Regions from separate parts of the Aeromonas intestinalis genome, predicted to be linked through region 2. Evidence: predicted binding sites of a transcription regulator. Region 2 holds the regulator's gene; each other region holds the start of a gene.
The links. Region 2 encodes sigma-54, which starts transcription at its own class of promoters, with help from an activator protein. Its sites were predicted from a motif close to TGGCACNGTTTTNGCTT; they were not measured.

Region 1 (4,196 bases), 140 kb from region 2:
CATGGCCAATATTACCGATGTCTCGCGCCTTGCGAATGTATCAAAAGCCACCGTTTCCCGTGTCCTGAGCGGTTCGCGCGGGGTGCGTGAAGAGAGTCGGCTGGCCGTGTTGCAGGCGGCGGAGCAACTGAACTTTCGCCCCAATGCGACCGCTCGCTCCCTCGCCACCCAGGCGACCGACTGCATCGGCGTCATCCTCTCGCCCCAGTTGGGCGGTCATCTGGCCAGCATGTTGCCCCTGATCGACGGATTTCTCACTGAGGCTGGCAAGAGCATGCTGGTGCGTTTCGCCGAAGGGCTGTCCCAACAGCAGCAGGCGGTCGACGAGCTGCTGGGAGGCCGCTGTGACGGCGTGCTGGTGATCGGTGCCAAAGAGGCGCTGCAAGCGGATGAGCGACTGATCCAGCTCGATGGTGTCACCGATTCGGACAACCTCAATCTCGGCTATGACCTGACTTTCGCCACCGAGAGCGCCTGCCGTTTCCTGCTCGGCAAGGGACATCGTCAGCTGGTGCTGATGCTCGATGACAAACACTCTCCCGCCGGAAAGCATGCCATCCAGGGCTATCAGCAGGCGCTGCAACAGCAGTCTCTGCCCTACAACAGCCAGTTGGTGATCGATGGCACCGGCAACCAGCAAGCCCTGCTCGGTCTGCTCAACCGCTATCTGCCTTTCACTGCACTCATCGTGCAGCGCGATACCCTGGCCGCCGATGCCATGCGCCTGCTGCGAGAGTTCAACCTCAGCATTCCGCAGGACGTTTCCGTGATGAGCCTGGAGGGATCCCCGCTGGCGGATCAGCTGACACCGCCGCTCACCTGTATCGAGTACCCGAGCGAGCGTCTGGCGCAGGAGTGCGTGCGTCTGCTGCAGGCCCAGCTGGCCCAGCGCCTGCTCCCCGCCGACGAGCAGTTGAAGTTCCACGGCCGCCTGCTGGTGCGTGAATCCGTAGTCGCGCGCTGACGCTTGACCTTGCCGCTGGCGGCAGCTTTAGGCTGGGATCACATTCACGAGAGGAGAGAGAATATGGCTATTGAACTCACCGTATCCGGCATGTCCTGTGGCGGTTGCGCCGCCAGCCTGCAAAAAGCCCTGCTGGCCCAGAGCGCGGTAACGCAGGCCAAGGTCGACTTCGACAGCAGCAAGGCCGTGGTGGAGAGCACCCTCAGCAAGGCCGAGATCATCGCGCTGATCGAGGCCAAGGGTTTCTCGGCAGAGTGAACTAACGCTATATAGGTATAAAACAGACCAATATTCTGTTTACTTGTTTTTATTGGTGAGAATGATCACTTAAATCCGTTTTAAAAAGCATAAAAATGCTGCAATCAACCCATCAGAAGGATTGCAGCATGACCCTCCCTATCCGCAAGACCCTGCTCGCCGCCGTACTCGGCCTGACCCTTTCACCCCTGGCCATGGCCCTGCCCAGCGTGCACATACTGGCGACCGGTGGCACCATCGCCGGGGCGGGCCAGTCTGCCACCCAGTCCAACTACGAGGCTGGCAAGGTGGCCATCGAGACTCTGATCGCCGCCGTGCCCGAGATGAAGAACGTGGCAGAGGTGCAGGGGGAGCAGGTGGTGAAGATCGGCTCCCAGGACATGAACGACGAGGTGTGGCTCAAGCTCGCCAAGCGGGTGAACGAGCTGCTGGCCAAGGATGATGTGGATGGCATTGTCATCACCCACGGCACCGATACCATGGAAGAGACCGCCTACTTCCTGAACCTCACCGTCAAGAGTGACAAGCCGGTGGTGCTGGTCGGCGCCATGCGTCCCTCCACCGCCATGAGTGCCGACGGTCCGCTGAACCTCTACAACGCTGTGGTCACCGCCTCGGACCCAAGCTCCAGGGGGCGTGGCGTCATGGTCGCCATGAACGATACCGTGCTGGATGCCCGTGACGTCACCAAGACCAATACCACCGGGGTGCAGACCTTTGCCGCCCCGAACTTCGGCCCGCTCGGTTATATCCATAACGGCAAGATCGACTACCAGCGCAGCCCGACCCGCCTGCACACCAGCAAGACCCCGTTCGACGTGAGCAAGCTCGACAAGCTGCCCCAGGTCGGCATCGTCTACAACTACGCCAATGCCACCGACCTGCCCGCCAAAGCCATGGTGGACGCCAAGTTTGACGGCATCGTCAGCGCCGGGGTGGGCAACGGCAACCTCTATCACACCCTGTTCGATACCCTGGCCAAGGCGAGCGAGGACGGCATCCGGGTGGTGCGCTCCGCCCGCGTGCCGACCGGCGCGACTACCCTGGATGCGGAGATCGACGATGCCAAGTACGGCTTCGTGGCCGCCGGCACCCTGAATCCGCAGAAGGCGCGCATCCTGCTGATGCTCTCCCTGACCCAGAGCAAGGATCCCAAGCAGATCCAGCGCTGGTTCCAGGAGTTCTAAGCGCACCTTATCAGATGCACTCAACGGGAGGCTCAGGCCTCCCGTTTTCATTCTCCAAGCCTTGGCACAGTCATTGCTATGGATAGACCACTGTCCACAATGCTCTGGGAAGGATGAACGATGAAACGGTGGATCCAACATTTCTATCAGCTGAACCGCCTCAACTGGCTCATGGTCTGGCTGCTGCTCTGCTGCAGCATCATCCTGCTGTTCCCGGCGGGATTGATGAAGGGAGCCGTCAGCCAGTGGGCCACGGCCCATGCGGCCTGGCTCGGAGTCGGCATGCTGATCGCCATCTCCTATTTCTGCAGCCAGGGTTTCCTGATCTTCTGGGAGTGGGCCTGTGACGAGTGGCAGTCCCGCCGCCAACAGGATCAACTGGCCCAGATGATCGGCTTCCTCGACTTCAACGAGAAGGCGGTACTGCGCGAGTTCGTATTGCAGCGCAAGAGCGTCATAAACCTGCCGATCACCGAGCCCGCCGTCAAAAATCTGATGGATGCCGGGGTGCTGACCTATGCCTATGGCAAGCCGGTGCGGGAAAAGGATGACGAGAACCAGATCCGCGCCCTGATGATCGCGCTGCCGGCACGGCCGCTGCTCACCTACAAGGTGCTGGGGTTGTCTCGCGGCAAGATGAGCGACGAGCAGGTGGAGCAGATCATGAATGCCAGACCCAAGTTCGCCCAGAAGAGCTTCCAGCGCTGAGTTTCACGCATCCTGAATAAAAAAGCCGGACACTGTCCGGCTTTTTGCTGTCTGGGGCGCTTACTCGGTTCTTGCCTTGAGATAGCCGGCGTAGTCCGGCACCTGCACGCTGAAGGCGCGCTGCATGTGCGGGCTGTCCATGATGAAGTCCGCGGTCGCTTCGTTGGTGGCGACCGGAATGTTCCACACCGCCGCGAGGCGCAGCAGGGCCTTCACGTCCGGATCGTGAGCGGCGGCGTTGAGGGGATCCCAGAAGAAGATCATCACGTCGATCTTGCCTTCGGCAATCAGGGCGCCGAGCTGCTGATCGCCGCCCATGGGGCCGGAGAAGAGGCAGGTGATGGGCAGTTGTGCCTGCTTGCCGAGCAGGGTGCCGGTGGTGCCGGTCGCATAGAGATGGTGGAGCTTGAGCTCCTCCTTGCGTCTCAGCACCCAGTTCAGCAAGGGGGCCTTCATGTTGTCGTGAGCCACCAGGGCTACCCGTTTGTGGGGCGCCATCTCACGTGCGATCAGTTCCATGGGATCATCCGTAGCAAAGTGATGGGAATAGGGCTGTATCCTAATCGAAAGCGGCGCCCGCTGTCTTGCCGTGCACCGTAACTGTGATCTTCTCGACGCTTGCGACCAGGGATATCGACGTATTGCCAGCAGCAGGCCGCGCAATGATGGCCCTGTCCGCTGCGTTGGGGGTATGTCTTCCGTGCTGATACAGGCGAGAAAAAACCCGCCGAAGCGGGTTGGGACGCGGCGTCATGCCATCTCCACTTCAGGATGACTCCGAGTGCAGCTGGGATTGCTGGTAGTTTTCCAGACCGATGCGATCGATGAGATCAAGCTGGGTCTCCAGCCAGTCCACATGATCCTCTTCGTCTTCCAGGATCTTCTGGAACAGGTCACGGCTGACGTAGTCATGGACAGATTCGGCATAGGTGATGGCCACCTTCAGGTCGGGGATGGCATCCATCTCCAGCGAGAGATCGCAACGCAACATCTCGTCGACCGTCTCACCGATGCGCAGCTTGCCCAGGTCTTGCAAATTGGGCAGTCCTTCCAGAAACAGTACCCGCTTGACCAGTTCG
Region 2 (4,196 bases):
AAGTAGGAAACAACAGTCATGGCAGTGTTAAAAGCAGTGGGCTTGCAGAAGAGCTACAAGCGTCGCATGGTGGTCAGTGACGTCAGCCTGGAAGTGGGCACCGGCCAGATCGTGGGGCTGCTTGGCCCGAACGGAGCTGGCAAGACCACCTCCTTCTACATGATAGTGGGGCTGGTGCAGCGGGATGCCGGGCTCATCACCATCGACGATCAGGATATCAGCCTGCAGCCCATGCACATCCGTGCGCGCAACGGCATCGGTTACCTGCCTCAGGAAGCCTCCATCTTCCGCCGTCTGTCGGTGTTCGACAACCTGATGGGGGTCATGCAGACCCGCAAGGGATTGAGCAGCGAGGAGCGGGAGGACAAGGTCGAGCAACTGCTGGAAGAGTTCAACATCACCCACATCCGTGACAGCCTGGGTCAGAGCCTGTCAGGGGGGGAGCGCCGCCGGGTCGAGATCGCCCGGGCGCTGGCGGCAGAGCCGAGATTTATTCTGCTGGATGAGCCTTTTGCAGGGGTTGATCCCATTTCTGTCATCGATATCAAAAAGATCATCCAGCATCTGAAGGAACGTGGGCTGGGTGTGCTGATCACCGATCACAACGTTCGCGAGACCCTGGATGTGTGTGAGAAGGCCTATATCGTCAGCCACGGCAAGATGATTGCCGAGGGCGCACCGGTGGATATCCTCGCCGATGAGCAGGTCAAGCGCGTCTATTTGGGCGATCAATTCAGTCTATAGTAAGGGGGCATTCCCTCATTTTTGTTAGGTGACTGCCTCGCTGAACATAAGGATATCCCGACGTAGATGAAGCCGACATTACAGTTGCGTCTCGGTCAGTCCCTGACCATGACGCCACAATTACAACAAGCGATTCGTCTGCTCCAGCTTTCCACGCTGGAACTCCAGCAGGAAATTCAGCAAGCGCTCGACAACAACCCCTTGCTGGAGCAAGAGGAGAGCGAGGCGCAGGAAACCAGTCCGGTCGAAGTGGCCGATGCCAGTCAGCTGGATTCCAGTGACGCCATGGCGCAGGACAAGATGCCGGACGAGCTGCCCGTCGATACCACCTGGGACGAGGTCTACTCCGCCGGGACGGCCCAGAGCGCTGGCCCCATCCACGATGGAGAGGAGAGCGTCTATCAGGGGGAAACCACCGAGAACCTGCAGGACTATCTGTTGTGGCAGATGCGGCTGACGCCGTTCAGCGATCTGGATGCCGCCATCGCCCTCGCCATCATCGATGCCATCGACGAATCCGGTTATCTGACGGTTTCTCTCGAGGATATTCAGGCTGCAGTCAGCAGTGACGAGGTAGAAGTGGAACTGGATGAGGTCGAGGCCGTGCTCAAGCGGGTGCAGCATTTCGATCCGCTCGGCATCGCCGCCCGCTCCGTGCAGGAGTGCCTGCTGATCCAGCTTGGCCAGTATCCCTCCGATCTGCCCTGGCTCAACGAGGCACGGGAAGTGATCAGCGAGCACATGGATCTGCTTGGCAATCGTGACTATCGCACCCTGGCGCGCAAGACCCGGCTCAAGGAGAGCGACCTCAAGGAGGTGCTGGACCTTATCCAGCAGCTGGAACCCAGACCCGGCAACGGCGTCATCCAGAGCGAATCCCAATACGTGATCCCGGACGTGTCCGTGGTCAAGAAAGGCAGCAAGTGGGTGGTGGAGCTCAACCCGGATTCGGCGCCGCGCATTCGCGTCAACGAGACCTATGCGGCCATGGCCCGCAACGCGCGCAGCAGCACGGATACCCAGTTCATCCGCTCCCACCTGCAGGAAGCGAAGTGGTTCATCAAGAGCCTGGAGAGTCGTAACGACACCCTGCTCAAGGTGGCCAGCTGTATCGTCGAGCAGCAGCAGGGATTCTTCGAATATGGGGAAGAGGCCATGAAACCCATGGTGCTCAACGACATCGCCGAGGCGGTGGAGATGCATGAATCGACCATCTCGCGGGTGACGACCCAGAAGTACATGCATACGCCCCGTGGCATCTTTGAACTGAAGTTTTTTTTCTCCAGTCACGTGAATACGGAAGGAGGAGGAGAGTGCTCATCGACCGCTATTCGCGCCTTGATCAAGAAGCTGGTGACGGCGGAAAACCCCGCCAAGCCGCTTAGTGATAGCAAGATCGCGGATTTGCTGGCCGAACAGGGTATTATGGTGGCGAGACGCACGATCGCAAAGTACCGTGAATCCTTGTTGATCCCGCCATCCAATCAGCGCAAACGCCTGGTTTAGGCAAACAAAAGGAAGACGTTATGCAAATTAACCTGACCGGACACCATGTCGAGATTACCGAAGCTCTGCGTGATTATGTGAACAACAAATTTGCCAAACTCGAGCGTCACTTTGACCATATCAACAACGTGCATGTGGTGTTGAGCGTCGAAAAACTGAACCAGATTGCCGAAGCCAAGCTGCATGTCAGCGGCGGTGAGGTGTTCGCCAACTCGGAGCATGCCGACATGTATGCTGCGATTGATACCCTGCTTGATAAACTGGACAGACAGATCATCAAGCACAAAGATAAATTAAATCAAAAATAACTATGCAACTTGAACACATACTGAGTCGGGACTGCACCAAGAGTGCGGTCCCCTGTACCAGCAAGAAACGCGCTCTCGAGATCATCAGTGAACTGGCTGCAGAGCGCCTCGGCACCTCCCGTCAGGTGTTGTTTGAAAGCCTGCTGGCGCGGGAAAAAATGGGCAGTACCGGGATCGGTGCCGGTATTGCCATTCCGCATGGCCGTATTGACGATGCCTTTGCGCCGACTGCTGTGCTGATGACCTTCTCCGAACCCATCCCTTTCGACTCGATTGACAATCAACCGGTTGACCTGCTCTTTGCATTGCTGGTGCCGGAAAGCGAGTGCAAGCAGCATCTCAAGACCCTTTCCCTGATGGCATCCAAGTTGGGTGACAAGGCCGTCTGCCGCCAGTTGCGTCAGGCGACCAGTGACGAAGAACTCTATCAGATCATGACCTCGGCCTGATGCCGGACAAGGCACAGCCAGGTTGGCGTGGGGGGACAAGATGCAATTAATCGTGGTAAGCGGTCGCTCGGGCTCCGGCAAGACGGTAGCCCTGCGGGTGCTGGAAGATCTGGGGTATTACTGCGTAGACAATCTGCCGGTCAATCTGTTGCCCCAGTTGATCGTCTCGGTGGAGAGTCAGTATGACAAGCTGGCGGTCAGCATCGACGTGCGCAACCTGCCCACCGAGCCGGATAGGCTGGAGAATCTGCTGGCCCAGGTACGCAGCGAGGGGCGGGTGGAGTTTTCCAGCTTCTTCTTCGACGCCGACAACACTACCCTGCTCAAGCGCTATGGCGAGAGTCGCCGGTTGCACCCCCTCTCTCGCAACAAGCTGTCGCTGGACGAGGCCATCCGGGAGGAGACCCACCTGCTGGCGCCCCTCTCTTCCAGTGCCGACCTGCGCATCGACACCACCAACCTCAGCATTCACGATCTCAGCGAGCTCATCAAAACCCGGGTGCTCGGCAAGAAAGAGAACGAGCTGGTGCTGGTGTTTGAATCATTCGGCTTCAAGTACGGCATCCCCAAGGATGCAGACTTCGTGTTCGATGCCCGTTTTCTGCCAAATCCCCACTGGATCCCAGAACTCAAGCCTTTCACCGGCCGGGATGAACCTGTGGCGAACTACCTCTCCAGCCAGACGGACGTCATGCTGTTCATCCAGCAGATCGAGAACATGCTGGGCACCTGGTTGCCCCATCTGGAGCGAAACAACCGCAGCTATGTGACCGTGGGGATCGGTTGCACCGGTGGCCAGCATCGCTCGGTGTTCATCGCCGAACGGTTGGCGAGCGCGTTTCGCCTGCTCGGCAAGAACGTGCAGATCCGCCACCGCACCCTGGACAAGCGCTCGGCGCAGGTCTGACAGCTCAGAAGGATGCACAGATGACCGTTTCCGCCTCGGTAGAAGTCAAAAACAAGCTGGGCATCCATGCCAGACCGGCCATGATGCTGTTCGAACTGGTACAGGGCTTCGATGCCCATGTCCTGCTGCGCAACGAAGACGGGGTCGAGGCCGACGCGGACAGCGTGATCGGCCTGCTGATGCTGGACTCTGCCCAGGGCAAACAGGTTGAAGTGCAGGTGGAAGGACCGGAGGAGACGGAAGCCCTGGCCGCGGTGGTGGCGCTGTTCACCTCGGGCTTCA
Region 3 (4,196 bases), on a different contig from region 2:
CAGCAGATTCAGGGGGCGGAAGCTGGTCAATTTTCTGACACGCTCCGACACCCGCATCTTGTTGTCTCCGCACGGCTCGAAGAACAGCCGCTTGCGCTCGGGTGAGAGTCCGCGCGCCAGCGCCAGGCTGTCATAGACCCCCTCCTTGCACTGGTTGAGCATGGTGCTGGAGATGTCGGTACCGACGATCTGCACCCCGCCCGGCAGGGTACCCGGCCGTTTCACCTGCTGCTCCAGCGCCGTCATGGCGATGGAATAGGGCTCCTGCCCGGAGGAGGAGGCGGCCGACCAGATCTTGATGGGGCGGCCGCTCTTGCCCAGCTCCGGGAAGATCTTGTCGCTGAGCAGCTGGAACGGATAGGTATCGCGAAACCACAGGGTCTCGTTGGTGGTCATGGCGTCCACCACGGCCATCTTCAGCTCCCGCTCCCGGATCCCCATGGAGCGGGTCACCAGTTCAGACAGACTCTCGATACCAAACTGAGTCATCAAGGGCGACAGACGACTCTTGACCAGATACTGTTTGTTGTCACCCAGCACGATCCCGCTCTGTTGCGCCAGAAAATTGCTGAATTGTTTGTATAAGTCGTCCGAAAGTGTCTTCATGCAGTTTTTTCTTCTTTATTAGAGTGCGCCTTGTACGGCCTTGGCCAATTCATCCGGCTGGAACTTGGCGATGAAGTTGTTTGCACCAACCTTCTGGACCATGGCCTGATTAAACACCCCACTGAGGGAAGTGTGCAGAATAACATGCAAATCCTTGAGTGCGGGATTGTTGCGGATCTCGGCGGTGAAGGTGTAACCGTCCATCTCCGGCATCTCGATGTCCGAGATGACCAGGGCAATCTGATCCAGGATGGGCCCCTGCTTGGCCATCTCCAACAGCATGTTGAGGGCCTCGCGCCCATCCTTGGCCAGCACGCACTGCACGCCGATGGCTTCCAGCGCCCGCTGCACCTGCTTGCGCGCCACCGAAGAGTCGTCCGCCACCAGCACCGGGCGGCCATGGGGATTGCGCTCCACGCTGGCGTCCACCAGCTCGGCACTCACCTCGGTGGAGACCGGCGATATCTCGTTCAAAATCCGCTCCACGTCCAGGATCTCCACCAGCTCGCCGTCCACCTCGGTGACCGCCGTCATGTAGTTGATGCGCCCGGCGCCTTTGGGGGGCGGCAGAATGGATTCCCAGTTCATGTTGATGATGCGCTCCACCGAGTGCACCAGGAACCCCTGAATGGATCGGTTGTACTCGGAGATGATGATGAAGCACTTGGAGAGATCCTGGATCGGACGTTTACCCATCGCCATGCTGAGATCGATGACCGAGATGGTCTGGCCACGAATGTGCGCCACCCCGCGGATGCAGGAATTCAGCTTGGGCATGACGGTCAGGGGCGGACACTGCAGCACCTCACGCACCTTGAAGACGTTGATGCCAAATCTTTGACGTCCGTTGAGACGAAACAACAACAGTTCCAACCGGTTTTGTCCCACTAGCTGGGTACGTTGATTGACCGAATCGAGAATACCCGCCATAAACACTCCCTAAAAACGCTGGCATTAATCATGCATATGTCTTCGCATACAGGCTGGCGTGCGTCAGACTCTTGTTGTCTGGGCGGCCAAATTCTGCAGCAAGCATAGTTAACTACGGTGGTATACGTGAACAGCTTATCGACCGGCAAGCAAAAATGATTAGTAGACTTTTCCTCATCTTACTGCCTTTTGTCGGCCTCTCTCAGGCCCGGGCATCCGAGGTCACCCAATACCTGCAGGAGCAGGCACAGGAGTTCGTGCTCGGCCAGCTGGATATCCCCCTGGATGCCCAGGCCGAGGTGACTGCCGCCTCCATCGACGAGCGCCTCCCCTTGAGCCGCTGTGAAGAGGCCCTGACCCTCTCCTTCCCCAGCAAGATAGAGATCCGCCGCAACACCACCGTCTATCTCAAGTGCGAGGGGGACAAGCCCTGGGATCTCTACCTGCCGGTACGGGTCAGCATCCAGAAACCCTATGTCACCGTGGCGGCCCCCGTGGCCAAGGGCGACATCCTGAGCGAGGGCATGCTGACCCTGGCCTATCAGGATCAGACCCTGATCCGTGGCGACTACCTGAGCGACACCGCTCCCCTCATCGGGGTGCGCAGCAAGCGGGAGCTCAAACCCGGCCAGCCCATCCGCCTCACCCAGGTTTGCGTGGTGTGCAAGGGGGACCAGGTCACCCTTAGCGCCGAAAACAGCAGCATGCAGATCAAAACCATGGCCCGAGCCTTGCAAGATGGCAGCTTCGGAGACATGATCAGGCTCGTCAACATCCGCTCGGGCAGGCAGGTGCAAGGCAAGGTCGATGCCGTCGGTTCCGTGGTGGTCACATTCTGATTATTTTGTTAATGCCCGATTTTTTTTCTAAAGTTCTGACCGCCGTCACCGATAACCAGATAAGCGAACAGCAAAGCAGACGAAGGTAACCCTATGGCTATCAACAATATCAACAACTTGGCAAACAGCCGGCTGCAAAACAATGCAACCAGCGTCGCCAGCAAGTCTACGACTTCGGCCGAAGGCAGCCGCGCGACCCCCGTCAAGGCTGACTCTGTCTCCTTGACCAGCGAGGCACAGCAATTGCAACAGATGAGCAAAACCCTCAACACCGTCTCGACCGGTAACGAGAGCCGCGTCGAGAGCCTCAAGAAGGCCATCGCCAGCGGTGAATACAAGGTCGACAGCGAAGCCGTCGCCAAGAAGATGTTCAGCTTCGAAGCGGATCTGGATAAACGCCTCGGATGATGGACTTAGCCGAGCTGTTGCGCGCCCAGGACGACCATCTCTCCCAGATGCAAGGCGTGCTGGCGGAGGAATTTGATCTGCTCAAGCAGCACAGGGCGCTGGCCCTGCCAGCCTTGGCCGAGCGCAAGCAGCAACTGCTGGCTGCCATCGAAACCCTGGATCAGACCCTGGCCAAGCAGCCGGATCTGCGTCAGCAACTGAGCGCCTTCCCCGCGCAGTTGCAGGCCCTGCAAAGCAAACTGGATGCCTGTCAGGAGCAAAACGATCTCAATGGTCGTCTGCTCGAACTCAGCATCATCTCCAATCGCCGTCTGGCCAGCTTCCTCAGCAAGCTCAGAGACAGCAACTCCCTGACCTATGACGCCAAGGGCAACACCCGTTCGGGGACCCGCTCCCTCGGCATCAAGGCCTGATCGCCGCTCTCTTCTCGCTTTTCGTTACAACGCCAGTCGCATCAGCTCGGCCCCATCGGCGCAACCGTGAATGCTCAGGACACCATCCTGATAGCGGCCATAACTTGCCGCCCACTCCCCTCGCGGAAAACAGATAGACCCAGGATTCACCAGCACCCGATCCCCTTCCCGCTTCAGCACGGGCAGATGGGTGTGGCCGCTGATGAACAGGCTGCCCGCAGGCAGGGGCACCGCCTGCGGCTGATAGAGGTGACCGTGGCTCGCGAACCAGCGTCGCCCGTCCACCAGCAGCTGGTTGTAGGGGGCCGTGATGGGGAAATCGAGCAGCATCTGATCCACTTCCGAGTCGCAATTGCCCCGAACCGCCATGATCTGCGGCGCCAGTCGGTTGAGCCGCTCGGCCACCGCCGCCGGGGCATAGCCCTCGGGGACCGGATTGCGCGGGCCGTGATTGAGCAAGTCCCCGAGCAGCAGATAGTGATCCGGCTGCCAGGGGGCGAGCCGCGCCAGCGTTGTCTCCAGCGCAAGCAGGCTGCCGTGAATGTCGGAGATGATGGCGATCTTCATGGTGCGCTCCCTTCCTTTGCGACCGGCGGCTGGCTGAAGTAGAGATCCTTGGTGGCGATGGAACCCTTGAGATTGCTGCTCGGCAGGCCGCGCAGGGAGGGGTCCACCAGCCGCATCTGGTTGTAGTGATAGACGGGGATGACGGGCATCTCGTCCATCAGCATTCGCTCGGCCTGATGGTAGTAGCCGTTGCGGGCCTTGCCATCCAGGCTGTCCGCCGCCTGTTGCAACAGGGCATCGAAGGCGGGATTGCAGTAGCCGCTCTCGTTCTGGGGATCCTGGCAGCGGAAACTGCTGAGCATTGATGATGGTTCAACATAATCACCAAACAAAAATGAACGGGCCAGCATAAAATCACCGCTGTCCTTCGCCACCTGGTAGGCATTCCACTCCATGTTGTTGAGCACCACCTCCACCCCCAGCGGCTTCCACA
Region 4 (4,196 bases), on a different contig from region 2:
TCCAGACGGACACGGCCCTTGCCATCCGGGGTCATGTTGGTCATCTCGCCCTTACGCAGACCGAGTTGCTCCATCACGGAACCCTGGTGGATCTCTTCCACGTCGACAGTCACGGTTTCGAACGGTTCTTGCAGAACGCCGTCAACGGTGCGCAGGATAACTTCCGGACGGGATACGGCCAGCTCGTAACCTTCGCGACGCATGTTTTCGATCAGGATGGACAGGTGCAGTTCACCACGGCCGGAGACGCGGAACTTGTCCGGATCTTCGGTCTCTTCCACGCGCAGGGCCACGTTGTGGACCAGCTCCTGGTTCAGACGCTCCAGGATGTTGCGGGAAGTCACGAACTTGCCTTCTTTACCGGCGAACGGGGAGGTGTTCACCTGGAAGGTCATGTTCACGGTCGGCTCGTCAACGGAGAGCGGCGGCAGGGCTTCGACGGCGTTGTTGTCACAGACGGTGTCGGAGATCTTCAGCTCGCCCAGACCGGTGATGGCGATGATGTCGCCCGCTTGCGCGTCGGCCACTTCGGTACGGGACAGACCCAGGTAACCCAGCACCTGACCGACCTTGCCGGTACGGCTCTTGCCGTTGGCACCGACGATGGTGACCTGCTGGTTGGTCTTGACGCGACCACGGGTGATTCGGCCGATACCGATGACACCGACGTAGGAGTTGTAGTCCAGCTGGGAGATCTGCATCTGGAAACCGCCATCGGCGTCAGCCTTGGGGGCTTCCACGTTGTCGACGATGGCCTGGAACAGGGGTTCCATGTTCTCGGACGGCACGTCCTGATCCATGGTGGCCCAGCCGTTCAGTGCAGAGGCGTAAACAACCTTGAAGTCCAGTTGCTCATCGGTGGCGCCCAGGTTGTCAAACAGGTCGAATACCTGATCCATTACCCAGTCAGGACGAGCACCCGGACGGTCGATCTTGTTGATGACCACGATCGGCTTCAGACCCTGGGCGAACGCCTTCTGGGTCACGAAACGGGTTTGCGGCATCGGGCCGTCGACGGCGTCGACCAGCAGCAGCACGGAGTCAACCATGGACAGTACACGCTCAACTTCACCACCGAAGTCGGCGTGACCCGGGGTATCAACGATGTTGATGCGGTAGTCGTTCCAGCGGATCGCAGTGTTCTTGGCGAGAATGGTGATGCCACGTTCCCGTTCCAGATCATTGGAGTCCATGATCCGTTCCTGACCTTCGCTGGTGCGATCCAGAGTGCCGGATTGCTGCAGCAGCTTATCAACCAGAGTCGTTTTGCCGTGGTCAACGTGCGCAATAATCGCAATATTGCGTAAATTCTCTAACATTCTCGCCTCAAATCACCGGGTAAAATTGGGCGCTAATTGTACTCTCGCCTTTGTGATCTGCCTAGCAGAATTGCAGACCATTCGTGCACGACAGGGGATCAGGATCATAGACCCCGTTTGAAAAGCCTGCTTAGATGGGGGTTGGAACGCTGGCGCACCACATTGGTGCACCAAAAGGATCCAAGGCTGCACCACTATGAGGCGCAACACTGCACGAGAGCGGGTGACCCGACAGCCTGAAACGGTGCAAATGCCCTGAAATCAAGCTGTCACAAACTTGGCACGATACTGGCTTATGTGAATATGACGACGCATTCACCCAAAGAGTTTTAACACCGGAGGTTACTTAGCATGTCAGCCCAGAACGTTTTGGCCCTGATCCAGGAACACGAAGTCAAGTTTGTTGATCTGCGCTTTACCGACACCAAGGGTAAAGAACAGCACGTATCCATTCCTTCCCATCAGGTCGATGAAGACTTCTTCGAAGATGGCAAGATGTTCGATGGTTCCTCCATCGGCGGCTGGAAGGGCATCAATGAGTCTGACATGGTGCTGATGCCGGACCCGGCCTCCGCCAAGCTGGATCCCTTCACCGAAGAGACCACCCTGAACATCGTCTGTGACGTGCTCGAGCCCGCCACCATGCAAGGCTACGATCGCGATCCGCGCTCCATCGCCAAGCGCGCCGAAGATTTCCTGAAGTCCAGCGGCATCGCCGACACCGTGCTGTTCGGGCCGGAGCCGGAATTCTTCATGTTCGACAACATCACCTTCTCCAACACCATGGGCCACAGCTTCGTGAAGATCGAATCCGAAGAAGCTGCCTGGAACTCCGGTACCGATTACGAACACGGCAACAAGGGTCACCGTCCCTTCGTCAAGGGTGGTTACTTCCCAGTTGCGCCGGTTGACTCCTCCCAGGACATCCGTGCCGCCATGTGTCTGGTGCTGGAAGAGATGGGCCAGGTGGTCGAAGCGCACCACCACGAAGTGGCGACCGCCGGTCAGAACGAGATCGCGACCCGCTTCAACACTCTGACTCTGAAAGCTGACGAAGTGCAGGTGCTGAAGTACGTGATCCACAACGTGGCCCACGCCTACAACAAGACCGTCACCTTCATGCCCAAACCCATGTTCGGTGACAACGGCTCCGGCATGCACTGCCACCAGTCCCTGGCCAAGAACGGCGTCAACCTGTTCGCCGGCGACCTGTACGGTGGTCTGTCCGAGATGGCGCTGCACTACATCGGCGGCATCATCAAGCACGCCAAGGCCATCAACGCCTTCGCCAACCCGACCACCAACTCCTACAAGCGTCTGGTGCCAGGCTACGAAGCCCCGGTCATGCTGGCCTACTCCGCCCGCAACCGCTCTGCCTCCATCCGTATCCCGGTGGTGCCGAGCCCGAAAGCCCGTCGCATCGAGGTTCGCTTCCCGGATCCGGCAGCCAACCCCTACCTGGCCTTCGCCGCCCAGCTGATGGCCGGTCTGGACGGTATCATCAACAAGATCCATCCGGGCGACGCCATGGACAAGAACTTGTATGACCTGCCGCCGGAAGAAGCCGCCGAAGTGCCGACCGTTGCCGGCTCCCTGGACGAAGCCCTGTCCGCCCTGGACGCAGACCGCGAGTTCCTGACCCGTGGTGGCGTGTTCAGCGATGACTTCATTAACTCCTACCTGGAGCTGAAGCAGCAGGACGTGGATCGCGTACGCATGACTCCGCACCCGCTGGAGTTCGAGCTGTACTACTCCGTCTAATCGGTGTCCTTGCGTCATCAACATGAAAACCCGCCAGCTGGCGGGTTTTTTTATGGTGGGCCGGCAACCCGTACACGCGCCATTCACGGAAGAAACCGCCAGCCCATCGATCGATGCCAGCCCCATATTGCCGACAATCGGTCTGGCCGTTTTTTCTCTGATAGGATTAAGCTGAACCCCGTCAAGGAGAGATGGATGAACACAGTGCCATGGATGCTGAGCCTCTTGCTGATACTGCCTTTCGCCGCCCAGGCTGCCAGGGTCTACTCCTGGGTCGATGCCAACGGCGTGACCCACTACACCGATGCTCCCCCTCCCGGCAAAAGCGCCAAGGAGGTCGATCTGCGGGTCTCCCCCCTCATCGGCACCGCCCCCCACTCGGTGCAGGTCGACAACTTCAATCATCTGACCGGGGTTGATGACAAGAAGGCACAGGCGACCGCCAAGCTGTCTGTCGAGCTGCTCTCCCCCGAGCCAGGCAGTACCCTGCGTGACAACACGGGCAACATCGTCTTCCAGGCCGAGGTCAATCCCCAGGCTCCGGTACAGTTCGATCTGCGCCTGCTGCTCAACGGCAAGGCCGTCCCTCTGGTCCATAACAGCCTGGCAATCCGGGTGGAGAACCTCGATCGCGGCGCCCATCAGGCGCAGCTCGAGCTGCTCGCCAAAGACGGTACGATCCTTGCTAAATCCAAGCCAACCACCTTTTACCTGCACAGAACCACGGTGGATCCGGCTCCCAAGGCCACCCCCAAAGCGGATTAGGGGTGATGTGATGCACCGATGCGGGTAAACTCAATGCACCATATCGGTGCATAACCGGTGAGCAGCACCGTTTTAGGGAGAAACCTGTGCCAACCCGCTCGGACAACGCCAAGACACTCTTGGACAACCTGCTGACCGCCGTCATCCTGATGGACGAGCGGCTCTGCATTCAATTCGTCAACCCGGCGGCAGAGCAGCTGCTCTCCCTCAGCGAGCGGCGCCTGATCGGCATCGAACTGCCCTATCTGCTCGAACACATCTCCCTCGATCTGCAGCGATTCAAACAGTGCCTCATTTCGGGGCAAGGCTTTACCGACAGCGAAGTGACCCTGGTGGTGGAAGGGGAACCCA

Region 1: ACW5W7_RS11915 (superinfection exclusion B family protein) is a predicted target of sigma-54. The motif match lies at 2,472-2,488, and genes of this name have one in related genera.
Region 3: flgA (flagellar basal body P-ring formation chaperone FlgA) is a predicted target of sigma-54. The motif match lies at 1,556-1,572, and genes of this name have one in related genera.
Region 4: glnA (glutamate--ammonia ligase) is a predicted target of sigma-54. The motif match lies at 1,598-1,614, and genes of this name have one in related genera.

Annotation. Positions count from the first base shown of each region.
Region 1 covers NZ_JBSTYK010000008.1:78,231-82,426, reverse strand. Annotated here, with positions in the region: gene ACW5W7_RS11930 (LacI family DNA-binding transcriptional regulator) at 2-964, shown strand; gene ACW5W7_RS11925 (cation transporter) at 1,028-1,222, shown strand; gene ansB (L-asparaginase 2) at 1,351-2,409, shown strand; gene ACW5W7_RS11915 (superinfection exclusion B family protein) at 2,530-3,117, shown strand; gene ACW5W7_RS11910 (methylglyoxal synthase) at 3,178-3,636, opposite strand; gene bfr (bacterioferritin) at 3,884-4,196, opposite strand, start outside.
Region 2 covers NZ_JBSTYK010000008.1:218,829-223,024, reverse strand. Annotated here, with positions in the region: gene lptA (lipopolysaccharide transport periplasmic protein LptA) at 1-6, shown strand, start outside; gene lptB (LPS export ABC transporter ATP-binding protein) at 19-744, shown strand; gene ACW5W7_RS12640 (RNA polymerase factor sigma-54) at 811-2,250, shown strand; gene hpf (ribosome hibernation promoting factor) at 2,271-2,558, shown strand; gene ptsN (PTS IIA-like nitrogen regulatory protein PtsN) at 2,561-3,007, shown strand; gene rapZ (RNase adapter RapZ) at 3,048-3,914, shown strand; gene npr (PTS phosphocarrier protein NPr) at 3,935-4,196, shown strand, end outside.
Region 3 covers NZ_JBSTYK010000001.1:57,160-61,355, forward strand. Annotated here, with positions in the region: gene ACW5W7_RS00255 (CheR family methyltransferase) at 1-606, opposite strand, end outside; gene ACW5W7_RS00260 (chemotaxis protein CheV) at 625-1,536, opposite strand; gene flgA (flagellar basal body P-ring formation chaperone FlgA) at 1,770-2,375, shown strand; gene flgM (flagellar biosynthesis anti-sigma factor FlgM) at 2,469-2,783, shown strand; gene ACW5W7_RS00275 (flagella synthesis protein FlgN) at 2,780-3,196, shown strand; gene yfcE (phosphodiesterase) at 3,221-3,763, opposite strand; gene ACW5W7_RS00285 (peptide ABC transporter substrate-binding protein) at 3,760-4,196, opposite strand, start outside.
Region 4 covers NZ_JBSTYK010000014.1:45,893-50,088, forward strand. Annotated here, with positions in the region: gene typA (translational GTPase TypA) at 1-1,319, opposite strand, end outside; gene glnA (glutamate--ammonia ligase) at 1,671-3,080, shown strand; gene ACW5W7_RS16915 (DUF4124 domain-containing protein) at 3,276-3,845, shown strand; gene glnL (nitrogen regulation protein NR(II)) at 3,932-4,196, shown strand, end outside.